Linked DNA regions of Dinoroseobacter shibae DFL 12 = DSM 16493. The protein of the gene in region 2 interacts with the protein of the main gene of each other region in a pairwise test. Links are inferred from orthologs where the notes say so. Each region holds a gene or a part of one and is shown on either strand. Other genes may lie near its edges.

Region 1 (6,928 bases), 510 kb from region 2 along the record:
GCGTCTCGGGGGTCGCTTGGACATTTCACATCCCACTTTCCACGTAGGACAACGCCAACTCCACCGGTAGCAGTACAACCATGCGCCCCGGATCGCGGATACGCCCGGCCTTGTCACCCGCCGCCTCGCCTGAGCCGTAGAACACGTCCGCGCGCTGGGCCCCCTTGATCGCAGAGCCGGTATCCTGCGCCACCATCAAGCGGCGCAAGGGGTCTGCCCCGCCCTTCTCGATCCAGACCGGCGCCCCTAGGGGGGTATAGGTCGGATCCACCGCGATGGTCCGCATCGGCGTGATTGACCGGTTCATCGCCCCCAAAGGCCCCAGATGGGCAGGTACGGTGGATACTTCACGAAAGAACACAAAGGATTTGTTGTGGTGCAGCAGCCGCTTGCCGGCGGCGCCATTGGCCCGCACCCAGGCCTTGATCCGATCGGCGGAAACCTGGTGCGGCTGGTACAGCCCACGCCGGACCATTTCGCGCCCGACAGAGCTATAGTCATGGCCGTTTTTCGCCGCGAACCCCACGCGCATCACTGTCCCGTCGGTCAAGCGCAGACGGCCGGAGCCCTGAACCTGAAGGAAAAAAACCTCCACCGGATCGGTGGCGTAAGCCAGCTCAAGTCCGCGCCCGTTCAGGATCCCGCGGTCTTCCAGCTCGCCTCGGGTATACCAGGGCCGATCGCGGGGCAATTCGGGTGGCACTTGGTAAATCGGGTACTGATACGCGCCACCGCGCGTGCGCGATGCGCGCAGCTCGGGCTCGTAGTAGCCGGTGAAGAGCGCCTCGTCATCGCCCTTGATCAGGATCGGGAGGAACAAGCTCTCGAAGAACCCGCGCGCATCATTCGTCGCGCGGGCAATTGCGCAGATGGGACCCCAAGCTGGATCCTTCAGATCGACGCAAGTTGTCCGGAAGGCTTCCAGCGCCTCTGTATGAGAATCCTCGGCCCAGCCTTTGAGGTCACCGAAACCAAGAAGTTCAACAGATGCATGTGCGGGCGTAGCGCCAGCCATCAGTCCAACGCCCAGCACCGCCGCGCGGAGCGGGATCATTCCCCGGTTGCGACAAGCCGCCAGTTGGGATCATCCGACCCCATGACCCGCGCGAAGGTCCAAACGTCCTTCTGACGCTTAATCTCCGTCGGATCGCCTTCGACGATCTCGCCTTCGGCATTCCGCACAACAAAGGTCAGCTCGCCCACGAACCGCACGGTCACTTCACCCTCTCGAGTATCGCGGTCGAACGCTGCTTCCACGAGCGTAGTCTCGCGCACACCGACGAACTCGGCCTCGACAGTCAGGCCCTGTTCATTGCGCTGCTCGATCACCTCCGAAAACGCTTCGGACAGCTCTTCGGACAGGAAGCCCTGGACGTCGTCCATATCGCCGTTTTCGAAGGACATGAGGATCCACTCGTAGGCGCCTTTTGCTCCGCCGAGGAATTCAGTCACGTTGAAGCCCGGCTCCGCCATCTTCATGGCGGCGAGCGCTTTGGCGCTGTCGCTGCCATCGGGAACGTGATCAGTGATGTCCGTATCCGGGCCGCCTTCGATCACTTCGAAATCACGACGCGGCGTGACGTCACGTTCCGGCCCGTCCAGCGGGACAGGTTTCTTTTCGAAGCCCTCGCGCGTGCCAAGCACGCTGCGCAGGCGCAGGATCAGGAAAACGGCGACCCCAAGCAGTACAAGAATTTGGAGCATGTTGGAATTCATAGGATCCTCGCGCAGCGCTGCATGTATGGTATCTCCGGTCAGGTTGCATATGTAAGGTCGACAGGGGGGCAAGTCCACCATCCCCCTGTATTTGAAGGAGCGGAAAATGTGGTTGTTTGCCCTGTTCGTGGCTGTGCCCCTGATCGAGATCGCCCTGTTCATACAGGTCGGCGGTTGGATAGGGCTATGGCCAACACTGGCAATCGTTGTCGTGACCGCCCTACTGGGAACGGCGCTGGTCCGCTCGCAAGGTCTGCGAGCGATGGCGGATTTACGCGGATCCTTCGCGGATCTGCGCGATCCGACCGAGGCATTGGCCCATGGCGCGATGATCCTCTTTTCAGGCGCACTTCTACTGACACCCGGGTTTTTCACCGATGCGGTGGGCTTTTCGCTACTGATGCCGCCGGTTCGACTTGCGATCATTCGTTACGTGCGCGCCCGGATCAAGGTGCAGCAGTTCGAGATGGGGCGGGCGCCGCAAAACCGACGCACTTCCACCGCAGATATCATCGAGACGGAATATGCTGACCTCGATGAGACACCACCCCGGTCAAACGGGCCTTCCGGCTGGACGAAAGATCCCACCCGGGATTGAGGGGCGCAGCGCATCCTGATAGGAGCGAGCCCAGACCAGTTTTTGGACGAGGATTTCATGGCCGACGAAACAACCAACGGCGCTGCCGCTCCAGCGGACCAGCAGCAACAGCCGGTAATGCCCACCTTGAAGATCATGGCGCAGTTCATCCGCGACATGTCTTTTGAAAACATTGCTGCCCAGAAGGGTGTGCAGGGCGAAGGACAACCGGACATTCAGGTTCAGGTGAACCTGGACGCCAAGAAGCGCACGGTTGAAAAGCAGTTTGAAGTTGCCATCAAGCTGAACATCAATGCCAAAACCAAAGAATCTGGCGATATGATCTTTGGTCTGGAACTGGACTATGCCGGCATCTTTTTCATCGACAATGTGCCGGACGAGCAGATGCATCCTTTCCTGCTGATCGAGTGCCCGCGCATGATTTTCCCGTTCGTGCGCCGAATTGTCTCCGATGTGACCCGCGATGGAGGCTTCCCGCCGCTCAACCTGGATCAGATCGATTTCGTGGCGCTGTATCGTCAGGAAATCGCGCGGCGCGCCGCCGCGCAGCAGGCAGCACCGAGCGCCGAGGTCTGAGACCTCAGGTCACCGTGCGCCAAAGCGCGGACTGCCCAAGAGATTCGACAAAGGCGGCATGTGCCGCCTTTTCCTTTTCCGACACCCGGGACGGCAAGGGCGCGGGCCGAGGGCGGGCACGGAGATGCCCGTTATCCACATTTTGTGTGGACGGGGTCTGTACACTCGACAGCTCCAGCCCCGGTTGCTGCCCGCCGATGAGCTCCAGGTACACTTCGGCCAGGATCTCGGAATCCAGCAGCGCCCCGTGTTTCTCACGTGCCGAGTTGTCGACACCAAACCGACGGCACAATGCGTCGAGAGATGCAGGCGATCCCGGAAACTTTCGCCTTGCGATAGCCAATGTATCAATCGCTTGTTCCATCGGCAGAAGCGGTTTGCCCAGCCAACCCAGCTCTGCGTTCAGAAACTTCATGTCGAACGCGGCGTTGTGAATGACCAGTTTCGCATCCCCGATGAAATCCAGGAAGGCCTCGGCAACCTCGGCAAAGAGCGGCTTGTCCGCAAGAAAGTCGTCACCAAGCCCATGCACTTCAAAGGCGGATTGGGGCATGCTCCGTTGGGGGTTTATGTACTGGTGATAGACCCGGCCCGTAGGCACATGGTTGAAAAGCTCCACTCCGCCGATTTCAACCAACCGATCGCCTTCCGAAGGCTCGAATCCGGTCGTCTCCGTGTCGAGCACGATCTCACGCATGTCCCATCTCCTCTGCCCGTTGCAGGACAGTTTCGACGCCTTGCCGGGCGGTGTCCAGAGTTGTCGTATCGATCACCAAATCTGCCCGTGTACGCTTCTCTGCATCGGCCAGCTGTTTGGCAAGGATGGCTTGAAACTGCGCCTCGGTCATGCCTGGTCTTTCGAGAACGCGTGCACGTTGGGTGTCAGGATCGGTCGAGACGACAACCACCAGATCCATGTCTTTTGCTGCGCCAGTCTCAAAAAGAAGCGGAATGTCCAGAAGCACGGCCTTCCGACCCTCCAGGCGTGCCTGGTCTACGAAAGCCGTGCGGTCTGCTGCCACGAGGGGATGCACCACTTGTTCAATCACGCGCAAAACATCGGGATCTTCGGAAATCAGTCTCTTCAAAACGGTCCGGTCGACACCAGCTTCGCTGACCGCTTCAGAAAAAAGAGCGCGTATCGGTGCGATCGCCGCACCCTTGGGACCATACAGCCTGTGCACGGCAGCATCCGCATCCCAGACCGGGAGACCACGCGCAGCGAACATCTCGGCGGTGGTTGATTTGCCCATGCCGATGGAGCCTGTCAGTCCAATAATGATCATTCTGCCAATGCGGCCGCCCGCAGCTCAGGGGTAATCTCTGGCCGCACGCCAAACCACCGCTCAAAACCCGGCGCTGCCTGAAAGAGCAACATGCCCAGGCCATCGACTACAGGGTTTCCGCGGGCAACCGCCTGTTCCAGCAAAGGTGTCATCAGGGGACGATACACAATATCCGTCACCACCGCAGAACGGGGCAACGCATCGAGGTTCAGCTCGAGATCAGGCTGGCCGGTCATTCCCAATGATGTGGTATTGACGAGGGTCTCTGCGTCTTCCATGGTGCCAGATACGCCGTGCCAGTCGACAACGGTCACCCTTGGCCCAAAATCACTGCGCAAAGCCTCTGCCTTGGCGCGGGTCCGATTGGCCAGGCGAACTTCCGGTGCGCCCGCTTCGAGGAGTGCTGATAAAACCCCCCGCGCTGCTCCGCCAGCCCCCAGTACCACGATGGCTGCTGCGCGCGGCGACCAGCCGGGTGCCCCGTTCCTCAGATTTTCGATAAACCCATAACCATCTGTATTGTCAGCATGAATCGTCCCATCAGGTTGAAAGGTGATCGTGTTCGCCGCCCCGATCAACGCAGCCCGGTCGGACACTCGGTCCGCCAGCTCGATGGCGCGTTCTTTGAAGGGTAGGGTGACATTGACACCCTTGAACCCCAACTTCGGCAGAGCGTGGAACACCTCGGCAAGGTCCTGACCCTGCACATGGAGCGGCACGTAATACCCCTCGATCCCATAGACGTGCAGCCAATGTCGATGCAGATGTGGCGACCGGGAATGTGTGATGGGGTTTCCGATCACCCCGGCTATGGGCACTTTTATTTCTGTCATCCGTCGATCTCTCCCCTCAGGGTGAGATAGCTCAGCAATTCCAGCAGCGGGAGCCCCAAAACCGTGAAATAGTCACCTTGGACCTGGCTGAAGAGCCGGACGCCCTCTTCCTCGAGCTTATAGCCCCCCACCGAGTGTCGAATGCTGTCCCAGTTTCGCGCAACATAGCTCTCGATGTAGGAAGGACTCAGCGATCTGACGGTCATTCGCACGGCGCCGACATGACGCCAAAGCGGCTTGCCTTCGCCATAGATCACCGCTGCCGACAGCAATTGGTGGGTCTTGCCAGACATCGCCGTGATTTGCGCGATGGCATGCTCCGGCGTCTCGGGCTTGGCCAAAAGCTCCCCCTGCAGATCCAGCACCTGGTCAGACCCGATGACCAGCGCCTCTGGTTCGAGCCTTGCCACTTTCTCCGCTTTGAACTCCGCAAGTGCATCGGCCACGTCCCGCGCTTTTGCGCCCTCGGCACGCAGAGACTGGGTTATCGTTTCCTCATCGATCTTGGCCTTGATCACGCGTACGGATACCCCTGCGTTTTCCAACAGCTGTCGACGGATCTCCGATCCAGAGGCGAGAATGATGTGGGTCATCCTGAGGGTACCTGTGTGGATATGCCTGTGCACAATTTTGGCCGTTTTGGGCACGAGGCCCACGAAGCGGCGACACAAGAGGTTCCGGTGAACAACTGCCAAGTCGCTCCTGTTTCATCCCATGTGCGCTTGTGTTTCACAAGACTGTGGGTATCTCGGGCGACATACTCTTTTGCACAGTTTACTCACAGTGTTCTTAGACACCAAGTGACTGTTAAATAATTATTAAAAAAGGTTCAGGTAAATCCTGGATCGCAGTATGTGGACAAGAATAACCGCTCGAACAACGCAAGAGTTCGACATATCCCCAAGACCTACAACAACACCATCTTTTCTTTTCTTTCTATTTTATGAATAGAAGGAAGACAGAGAAGGACAAAGCATGGACCTGTACGTTTGGATCAAATCCTTGCATGTGATTTCCGTGATCGCATGGATGGCCGGGTTGTTCTATCTACCTCGACTGTTCGTATACCATGTCGAGTCGAACGCCGTGTCGGGTGAAACCGAGGCGCTGTTCCAGACGATGGAGAGGCGTTTGCTCCGCGCGATCATGAACCCGGCAATGATCTCAAGCTGGATCTTCGGGCTTTGGCTCGTGATGACCCCCGGGATTGTCGATTGGTCGGCGTTCTGGCCCTATACGAAACTCGCGGCGATCCTTGGCATGACATGGTTTCACATGTGGTGCGCCGGACAACGCAAGGAATTGCTTGCTGGGACATCGACGACCACCGGTCGAAGGTACCGCATGATGAACGAGGTGCCCACACTTCTGCTCCTGGTCATCGTGTTCTCAGTGATTGCACGCCCATTCTGAGGCTCGATTGACTCGCGCAACATGATTATCTAAGGCTCTGTCAGCGTTCCGTCCGGAATCGCTCTCTCACGTATGACAGTTTCGCGCCCGCGACGGCGCCCAAACGGGATTTTTCGATGACCCAAGAGCGTCTCGCCCTTGCCGATCTCAAAGCTATGAGCCCTGCTGATCTTCTGCCCCTGGCCGAGGAGCTGGAGGTTGAAAACGCATCCACCATGCGGAAAGGCGACATGATGTTCGCCATCCTCAAGGAGCGTGCAGAGGATGGATGGGAAATTTCTGGCGATGGCGTTCTGGAAGTCATGCAGGACGGGTTCGGGTTTCTCCGCTCCCCCGAGGCGAACTATCTGCCGGGCCCGGACGACATCTATGTTTCTCCCGAGAAAATTCGGCAGCACTCCCTGCGCACTGGCGATACCGTCGAAGGGGTGATCCAGGCCCCGCGGGAGAACGAACGCTATTTCGCGATCACCTCCGTCAGCCTGGTAAACTTCGAAGACCCGGAG
Region 2 (8,004 bases):
TCGCGGTCCATGACGGTGACGATCACCGGGCCGGGGGCCGCGGTTTGCGCCTGCCCCTTGGCGCGCAGGGCCGCGAGCAGCCGGTCGACGCCGATGGAGACCCCCGTCGCCGGCACCGCCTGCCCGGTGAAGCGCTTGACCAGGTCGTCATAGCGCCCGCCACCCGCGACGGAGCCGAATTGCACGGTCTGGCCCTTGTCGTTCTGGACCTCGAAGGTCAGTTCCGCCTCGAAGACCGGACCGGTGTAGTAGCCCAGCCCGCGCACGACGGAGGGGTCGATGACGATGCGATCGGGGCCGAAGCCCTGGGCGGAAAGCAGATCCGAGATGTGCTTGAGCTCTTCAACGCCCTGCAAACCTTCATCTGAGTTGCCAACGAGTTCTGTAAGACGATCAAGCGTCTCCAATTCGGTTGATTGCTTTGCCGTCGCGAACCCTAAAATACGGTCAATTTGCCACTCTGCTAGATTGGCACCTTCTACAAACGCTCCGCTTTCATCCTCTCTCCCCTTACCGAGAAGAGCTTTCACCCCGTCCGAACCCAAACGATCAAACTTATCGACGGCGCGGATCGCAATTCCCACGCGCTTTAGGTTGTCTGCGAGGTATTCGGAATCCAGCAGACCAGCGCTCTCGAATACGCCGTTCAGTACTTTTCGATTATTTACCCGCACGATGTAGTCGCCGCGGGCGATCCCCACGGCCTCGAGCGCTGTGGCGAGCATCGCGCAGACCTCGGCATCCGCCGCCACGCTGGGCGCGCCCACGGTGTCCGCATCGCATTGATAGAACTGCCGGAACCGCCCCGGGCCGGGTTTCTCGTTGCGCCAGACCGGGCCCATGGCGTAGCGCCGATAGGGGCTGGGCAGGTCGTTGCGGTACTGGGCGGCGACCCGGGCGAGCGGCGCGGTCAGGTCGTAGCGCAGCGCCAGCCAGTCCGCGTCGTCTTCCTGCCAGGCAAAGACGCCTTCGTTGGGCCGGTCCACGTCCGGCAGGAACTTGCCCAGCGCCTCGACCGTCTCGACGGCGGAGGTTTCCAGCGGGTCGAACCCGTACAGGTGATACACCTCGGCGATCTTGTCGAGCATGGCCTTGCGTTCGGTCACCTCAGTGCCGAAATAGTCGCGAAAGCCCTTGGGCGTCTGGGCCTTGGGGCGCGGGGTCTTCTTGGGCTTGGCCATTCTCGGGTCCCTCGGGTCTGGTGGGGCTGCGTTTAGCCGAGGCGAGCCGAGGGAGCAAGGCGGGCACGGACCCGCAGAGGAGGACGCCATGACACAGCACGATACCGCCAGGCTGGAAGAGAAACTGGCCCATCTGGAGAAGACCGTGGACGAGTTGTCCGAGGTGGTGGCGGGCCAGGCCAGGCAGATCGACCGGATGGAGCTGCAACTGCGCCGGTTGCGCGACCAGAGTGCCGCGCGGGAGGCCGAGGGCACCGGCGGCGTGATCCTCGCCGACGAGCGCCCACCGCATTACTGAACCCACCGAAAACAAGAATGCCCCGCCCTGTCGGACGAGGCATCCCTCAAGTCACGGCCATCGGCGTCCCCGCCTGTACCGTGACCTGAGTGTGGAACGATTCCGGTTGCTCAAGTCTTAAAATATCCCCGCCGGAGGCTCCGGCCGCAGGACGGATCGGCCTAGCGCAGCTGGGCCGAAGAAGCGGTTTCCAAACCGCTTTGCCCCGGCTGGGCGCGGCACGCCCTCACATCTCCTCGACCAGCGCGACACCGGCGAGGCTCTTGAGCGCGCCCTTGATCTGCGGGTTCACGGGCAGGGCCTCGCCGAGCAGGACGTCGACCTCGCCCGGCAGGTCGGGATCGATCAGGGCCAGGGTGACCGGGCCGCGGGTACGGATGCTCGGGTCTTCGGCCATCCGGCCCAAAAGCCCCGCGATATTGGGCAGGGCGGCCTCGGCCTCCACGAAGACGCGCAGGCCCATCATCGCGCCGCGCGCATCGGCCACCGCGTCGTCGATGGGGGCGGCGGACCGGCAGAGCAGCTTCAGCTGATCCGCCTCCAGGGTCGCTTCGACCTGCATCACCACGTTCTTGCCGGTCTCGAGGTGATCGCGGACCTTCTCAAGCGTGTCGGAGAACACCGTCACCTCGTAGAGCCCCGTGGGATCCGAGGCCTGCACGAAGGCGAACCGGTTGCCGCGGGCCGATTTCCGCTCCTGCCGGCCTGCGATGGTGCCCGCGATCTTGGCCACGGCGGCGCCGGTTTCCACCTTGCGCGCGAGGGCTTCGAGCGTGACGACGCCCTTGCGTTTCAGCGCGCCCATGTAGTCGTCCAGCGGGTGGCCCGAGAGATAGAAGCCGATCGCCTTGTGTTCCTCGGCCAGCCGCTCGGCGGGCAGCCAGTCGTCGCAGGGCAGGATGCGCGGTTCGGGCAGATCCTCTCCCGCCTCCCCGAAGAGCGAGACCTGGGCCGAGGCGCGTTGTTCGTGGATCGCGGCCGAGTAGGCCACAAGGCCGTCGAGGCTCTGGAACACGCGGCGGCGGTTCGGGTCGAGCTGGTCGAAGGCCCCGGCACGCGCCAGCATTTCCAGCGGGCGCTTGCCGACGCGTTTCAGGTCGACCCGCCGCGCCAGGTCAAAGAGTGTCGCGAAGGGTTTGTCGCCGCGCCCGGTCACCACCAGTTCCATCGCGTCGGCTCCGACGTTCTTCAGCGCGCCGAGCCCGTAGACCAGCTTGCCCTCGGCGACGGAGAAGCTCGCGCGCGAGCGGTTCACGCAAGGTGGCACGATCTCAAGCCCCAGGCCGCGCCGGACCTCTTCGGCATAGACGGCCAGCTTGTCGGTCAGGTGGATATCGCAGTTCATCACCCCGGCCATGAACTCCACCGGGTGGTTCGCCTTCAGCCAGGCGGTCTGGTAGCTGACCACCGCATAGGCTGCCGCGTGGGACTTGTTGAAGCCGTAATTGGCGAACTTGTCCAGGAGGTGCCAGACCTCCAGCGCCTTGTCCTTGTCGACGCCGTTCTCGGCGGCCCCGGCCAGGAACTTGGGCCGCTCGGCATCCATGGCCTCCTGGATCTTCTTGCCCATCGCGCGGCGCAGCATGTCCGCGCCGCCCAGGGAATAGCCCGCCATCTCCTGAGCGATCTGCATCACCTGTTCCTGGTATACGATGATGCCCTGGGTCTCGTCGAGGATGTGATCCACGGTCGGATGGAGCAGGTCGCGCTCCGACAGGCCGTTCTTGACCTCGCAATACTTGGGGATGTTCTCCATCGGGCCGGGTCGATAGAGCGCCACGAGCGCGATGATGTCCTCGATGCAGGTGGGTTTCATCCGGCGCAGGGCGTCCATCATGCCCGTGCTTTCCACCTGGAACACGGCGACAGTCTTGGCCGAGGCATAAAGTTTGTAGGACGCCTCGTCATCCAGCGGGATCGCGTTGATGTCGTTCTCGGTGCCCGGCGCGGGAGAATACAATTCAGTGCCGTCGGCGGCCACATGCAGGTCGCGCCCGGTGGCCCGGATCAGCTTCACCGCGTTCTCGATCACGGTCAGGGTTTTCAGCCCGAGGAAGTCGAACTTCACCAGCCCCGCCTGTTCCACCCATTTCATGTTGAACTGGGTGGCGGGCATGTCCGACCGCGGATCCTGGTAGAGCGGCACGAGCTTGTCGAGCGGCCGGTCGCCGATCACCACCCCGGCGGCGTGGGTGGAGGCGTTGCGCAAGAGCCCCTCGACCTGCATGCCGTATTTCAGCAGCCGCTCGACGACCTCCTCGGCTTTCGCCTCCTCGGCCAGGCGCGGCTCGTCCTTCAGCGCCTTCTCGATCGAGACGGGCTTGACGCCCTCGACCGGGATCATCTTCGACAGCCGGTCCACCTGCCCGTAGGGCATCTGCAGCACCCGGCCGACGTCGCGCACGGCGGCCTTTGACAGAAGCGCGCCGAAGGTGATGATCTGGCCCACCTTGTCGCGGCCGTATTTCTCCTGAACGTAGTGGATCACCTCTTCGCGGCGATCCATGCAGAAGTCGATGTCGAAATCGGGCATCGAGATCCGCTCGGGGTTCAGGAAGCGCTCGAACAGGAGCGAGTAGCGCAGCGGGTCGAGATCGGTGATCGTCAGCGCATAGGCCACAAGGCTGCCCGCGCCGGAGCCGCGCCCGGGCCCCACGGGAATGCCGCGATCCTTGGCCCATTTGATGAAGTCGGCCACGATGAGGAAGTAGCCGGGAAACCCCATCCCCTCGATGATGTCGAGCTCGAATTCCAGCCGCTTTTCATACTCTTCCACCGGGGCCGCGTGGGGGATCACCGCGAGCCGCGCCTTGAGCCCTTCGCGGGACTGGCGGCGCAGTTCCTCGACCTCGTCCTCGGCGAAGCGTGGCAGGATCGGGTCGCGCTTGAAGGCCTTGAAGGCGCAGCGGCGCGCGATCTCAATGGTATTCTCCAACGCCTCGGGCAGGTCCGCGAACAGCGTCGCCATCTCGGTCTGGGACTTGAAGTAATGCTGATCGGTCAGGCGGCGGCGCGGGGCCTGCTGGTCGACATAAGCGCCCTCGGCGATGCAGATCAGGGCATCATGGGCCTCGTACATCCCCGGGTCGGGGAAATAGACGTCATTGGTTGCCACCAGCGGCAGGTTCATGTCGTAGGCCAGATCGAGGAACCCCGGCTCGGTCTCGGCGCAGAGCGGATCGCCCGGGTGGCGGTGCAACTCCACATAGAGCCGGTCGCCGAAGATCTCGGCCAGGCGCGCCATCAGGGCCTGTGCCTTGGGCCTTTGGCCTGCCGACAGGAACCGCCCCAACGGGCCGCGCGGCCCGCCCGTCAGGCAGATCAGGTCGCTGCCATTGGCGGCGAGTTCCTCCACCGTGATTTGGGGCAGCTGGCCGCCCTTGTCCACATAAAGACAGGTGTTGAGCGCCATGAGGTTTTCATAGCCCGCCTCGGTCTGGGCCAGCAGGACAACGGGCGCAGGCGCGCGCGGACGCTCGCCCGGGGCGGCCGGGTCGAACGCGACATCCACCTGGCAGCCGATGATCGGCTGGATGCCGGCCTTGGACAGAGCCTCCGACGCCTCCAGGGCGGCGAACATGTTGTTGGTGTCGGTGATCGCAATCGCGGGCATCTCGGCCGCGGCGACGAGATCGGGCAGCTTTTTCAGCCGCATGGCCCCTTCGAGTAGGGAGTATTCGGTGTGCAGGCGGAGATGGATGAATCGGGGGGGCTGGGTCATGCCGCGACCCTAGCGCGACATCTGGTGGCCCGCCAAGAGCCTGCCGCGAGATATGCGCGTCGGCAGGGGTCATTCCAACCTGGGCCCAGAGGGCTGCCGGAGGTCTGGGCGGGCCTTCCGCCTGCAAACCCACTTGCCAAACTGGGTTTTTCCCGCTTTCCTCGGGTGCATTCACGGCCCGGTCTACGCCGCATCGACCGGGCACGACAGAGACCCAACCTGGTAACGCGGCGGGCAATATATTCATGGAGACCACGTTTCTTCTGAACGGAGAGACCGTGCGCGTGGCAGACGAGGCGCCCACGCGCACCTTGCTGGACTGGCTGCGCGAACGGCGCGGGCTGACCGGCACCAAGGAAGGCTGCAACGAGGGCGATTGCGGGGCCTGTACGGTGATCGTGAGCGATGCGGACGGTCCGCGGACCCTGAATGCCTGCATCCTGTTCCTGCCGCAACTGCAGGGCAAGGCGGTGCGCACGGTCGAGGGGATCAGCGGCCCGGATGGCAGCCTGCACCCGGTGCAGGCGGCGATGGTGGCCCATCACGGCTCCCAATGCGGGTTCTGCACCCCTGGCTTCATCGCGGCAATGGCCTGCGCCCACACGAGGGGGGAAACGGATCACGCCGACCAGCTGGCGGGCAACCTTTGCCGCTGCACCGGATACGCCCCGATCCTGCGCGCCGCCGAAGCCGCCGCCGAAGCCCCGGTGCCGGACTGGATGGCCGAGCCTGCCTTGCCGCATATCCAGGAGGACACAAGCTTTACCGCGGTCCGGGAGGACACAAGCTTAAACGCGGTCCGGGAGGACACGACAGCGGGCGCGGAGGCGGGCGTGGATGCGCTCTGGGCGCAGCCGCGCTCCTCCGACGCGCTCGCCGCATGGTATGCCGAACATCCCGACGCCACCCTCGTGGCCGGGGCGACGGATGTGGGGCTGTGGGTCACGAAACAGCTGCGCGAGCTCGCCCCGATTGCCTTCCTGAACCGCTGCGACGACCTCAAGACGATCGAGACCACGGACACCCACTGGCGGCTCGGGGCCATGGTCACGATTTCCGCGCTGCTGGAAACCGTCCGAGCGGAGCACCCGAGCTTTGCCGAGATGCTGCGCCGCTACGGCTCGGTGCAGGTGCGCAACGCCGCGACCCTGGGCGGCAATATCGCCAACGGCTCGCCCATCGGGGACAGCCCGCCGCCGCTCATCGCGCTCGGCGCCACCCTGCACCTGCGCAAGGGCGACAGCCGCCGCGAGATGCCGCTCGAAGACTTCTTCCTTGCCTATGGCAACCAGGACCGCGCCCCCGGCGAATTCGTCGAGGCGATTACCATCCCGCGCGGCCACGACGGCTTGCGGGTCTACAAGCTGTCGAAACGAATGGACCAGGATATCTCCGCCGTCTGCGGCGCGTTCAACATCACCCTGGCCGAAGGCCGGGTGACCGGGGCGCGCATCGCGTTCGGCGGCATGGCGGGCACGCCCCACCGGGCCAAGGCTGTTGAAACAGCCTTGATCTCCGCCCCCTGGTCGCTGGAGACCGTCACCGCCGCCGCCGAGTGGATGGGCGACGACTACGCGCCGATGTCGGATATGCGTGCCTCGGCGGCCTATCGGCTCCGGACGGCGCAGAACATGCTGGTCCGCTATTTCCACGAGACCGAAGGCACCCGAACCGACCTGCGGGAGGTGGCGTCATGAGCGTCGCCAAACCCCTGCCCCATGATGCCGCCGCGCTCCATGTCACCGGGGCGGCGCGCTATGTCGACGACATTCCCACCCCCGCCAATGCGCTGCACCTGGCCTTCGGGCTGAGCGAGATTGCCCATGGGGAGATCACCGCGATCGATCTCTCGGAGGTGCGCGCCGCCCCGGGCGTGGTCGCGGTTCTGACCGCCGATGACCTGCCGCATCACAACGACGTCTCCCCCTCGCCCCTGCCGGAGCCGATGCTGGCCACGGGCCAGGTGCATTACGTTGGCCAGCCCATTTTCCTGGTGGCCGCCGAGAGCCATCTTGCCGCGCGCAAGGCGGTGCGCCGGGCGAAGATCGTCTATGCGGAAAAACCGGCGCTTCTGAGCATCGACGACGCGCTTGCGGCCGGGGCGATCTTCGAGGACGCCCCGCGCCATTACACCAAGGGCGATGCGGACGCCGCGCTCGCCGCGGCCCCGAAGGTGATCGAAGGGCGGATCGAGATCGGCGGGCAGGAGCATTTCTACCTCGAAGGGCAGGCCGCACTCGCCCTGCCGCAGGAAGGCGGCGACATGGTCGTGCATTCCTCGTCCCAGCACCCGACCGAGATCCAGCACAAGGTGGCCGAGGCCCTGGGCGTGCCCATGAACGCCGTCCGGGTGGAGGTGCGCCGCATGGGCGGCGGGTTCGGCGGCAAGGAAAGCCAGGGCAATGCGCTGGCCTGCGCCAGCGCGGTGGTTGCGGCCCTGACCGGACGGCCCGCCAAGATGCGCTATGACCGCGATGACGACATGGTCATCACCGGCAAGCGCCACGATTTCCGCATCGACTACAAGGTCGGCATCGACGAAGAGGGGCGCATCCTCGGGCTCGCCTTCGAGCAATACTGCCGCTGCGGCTGGTCGCTCGACCTCAGCCTGCCCGTGGCGGACCGGGCGATGCTGCATGCGGATAATGCCTATCATCTGGAGCATGTCTCGATCCGCTCCCACCGGCTGCGCACGAACACCCAGTCCAACACCGCCTTTCGCGGCTTCGGCGGTCCGCAGGGCATGGTCGGGATCGAGCGGGTGCTCGATCACGTGGCCTTCGCGGTCGGGCGCGATCCGCTCG

The links.
Region 1: the proteins of dnaE (region 2) and dnaQ interact in binary tests that used the Escherichia coli proteins (3 or more experiments, as listed by UniProt). The link is inferred for Dinoroseobacter shibae DFL 12 = DSM 16493 from one-to-one orthologs.

The regions. Positions count from the first base shown.
Region 1 is NC_009952.1:3,627,773-3,634,700, forward strand. What follows is about bases 1,742-4,740. They hold dnaQ (DNA polymerase III subunit epsilon), read right to left. Parts: upstream 3,588-4,740; coding sequence 2,895-3,587; downstream 1,742-2,894. Other genes in these bases: DSHI_RS17450 (FxsA family protein), read left to right, coding at 1,823-2,314; secB (protein-export chaperone SecB), read left to right, coding at 2,372-2,890; coaE (dephospho-CoA kinase), read right to left, coding at 3,580-4,176; DSHI_RS17470 (shikimate dehydrogenase), read right to left, coding at 4,173-4,740. Also shown: DSHI_RS17435 (Smr/MutS family protein), read right to left, coding at 1-24; mltA (murein transglycosylase A), read right to left, coding at 26-1,054; DSHI_RS17445 (Tim44/TimA family putative adaptor protein), read right to left, coding at 1,051-1,716; more of DSHI_RS17470, read right to left, coding at 4,741-5,009; DSHI_RS17475 (Maf family protein), read right to left, coding at 5,006-5,602; protoporphyrinogen oxidase HemJ, read left to right, coding at 5,985-6,422; transcription termination factor Rho, read left to right, coding at 6,539-6,928. UniProt on the Escherichia coli protein: DNA polymerase III is a complex, multichain enzyme responsible for most of the replicative synthesis in bacteria. The epsilon subunit contain the editing function and is a proofreading 3'-5' exonuclease.
Region 2 is NC_009952.1:3,116,267-3,124,270, forward strand. The notes cover bases 1,506-5,580. They hold dnaE (DNA polymerase III subunit alpha), read right to left. Parts: upstream 5,201-5,580; coding sequence 1,706-5,200; downstream 1,506-1,705. Other genes in these bases: xdhA (xanthine dehydrogenase small subunit), read left to right, coding at 5,446-5,580. Outside these bases: hisS (histidine--tRNA ligase), read right to left, coding at 1-1,181; DSHI_RS14995 (SlyX family protein), read left to right, coding at 1,270-1,479; more of xdhA, read left to right, coding at 5,581-6,897; xdhB (xanthine dehydrogenase molybdopterin binding subunit), read left to right, coding at 6,894-8,004. UniProt on the Escherichia coli protein: DNA polymerase III is a complex, multichain enzyme responsible for most of the replicative synthesis in bacteria. This DNA polymerase also exhibits 3' to 5' exonuclease activity. The alpha chain is the DNA polymerase catalytic subunit.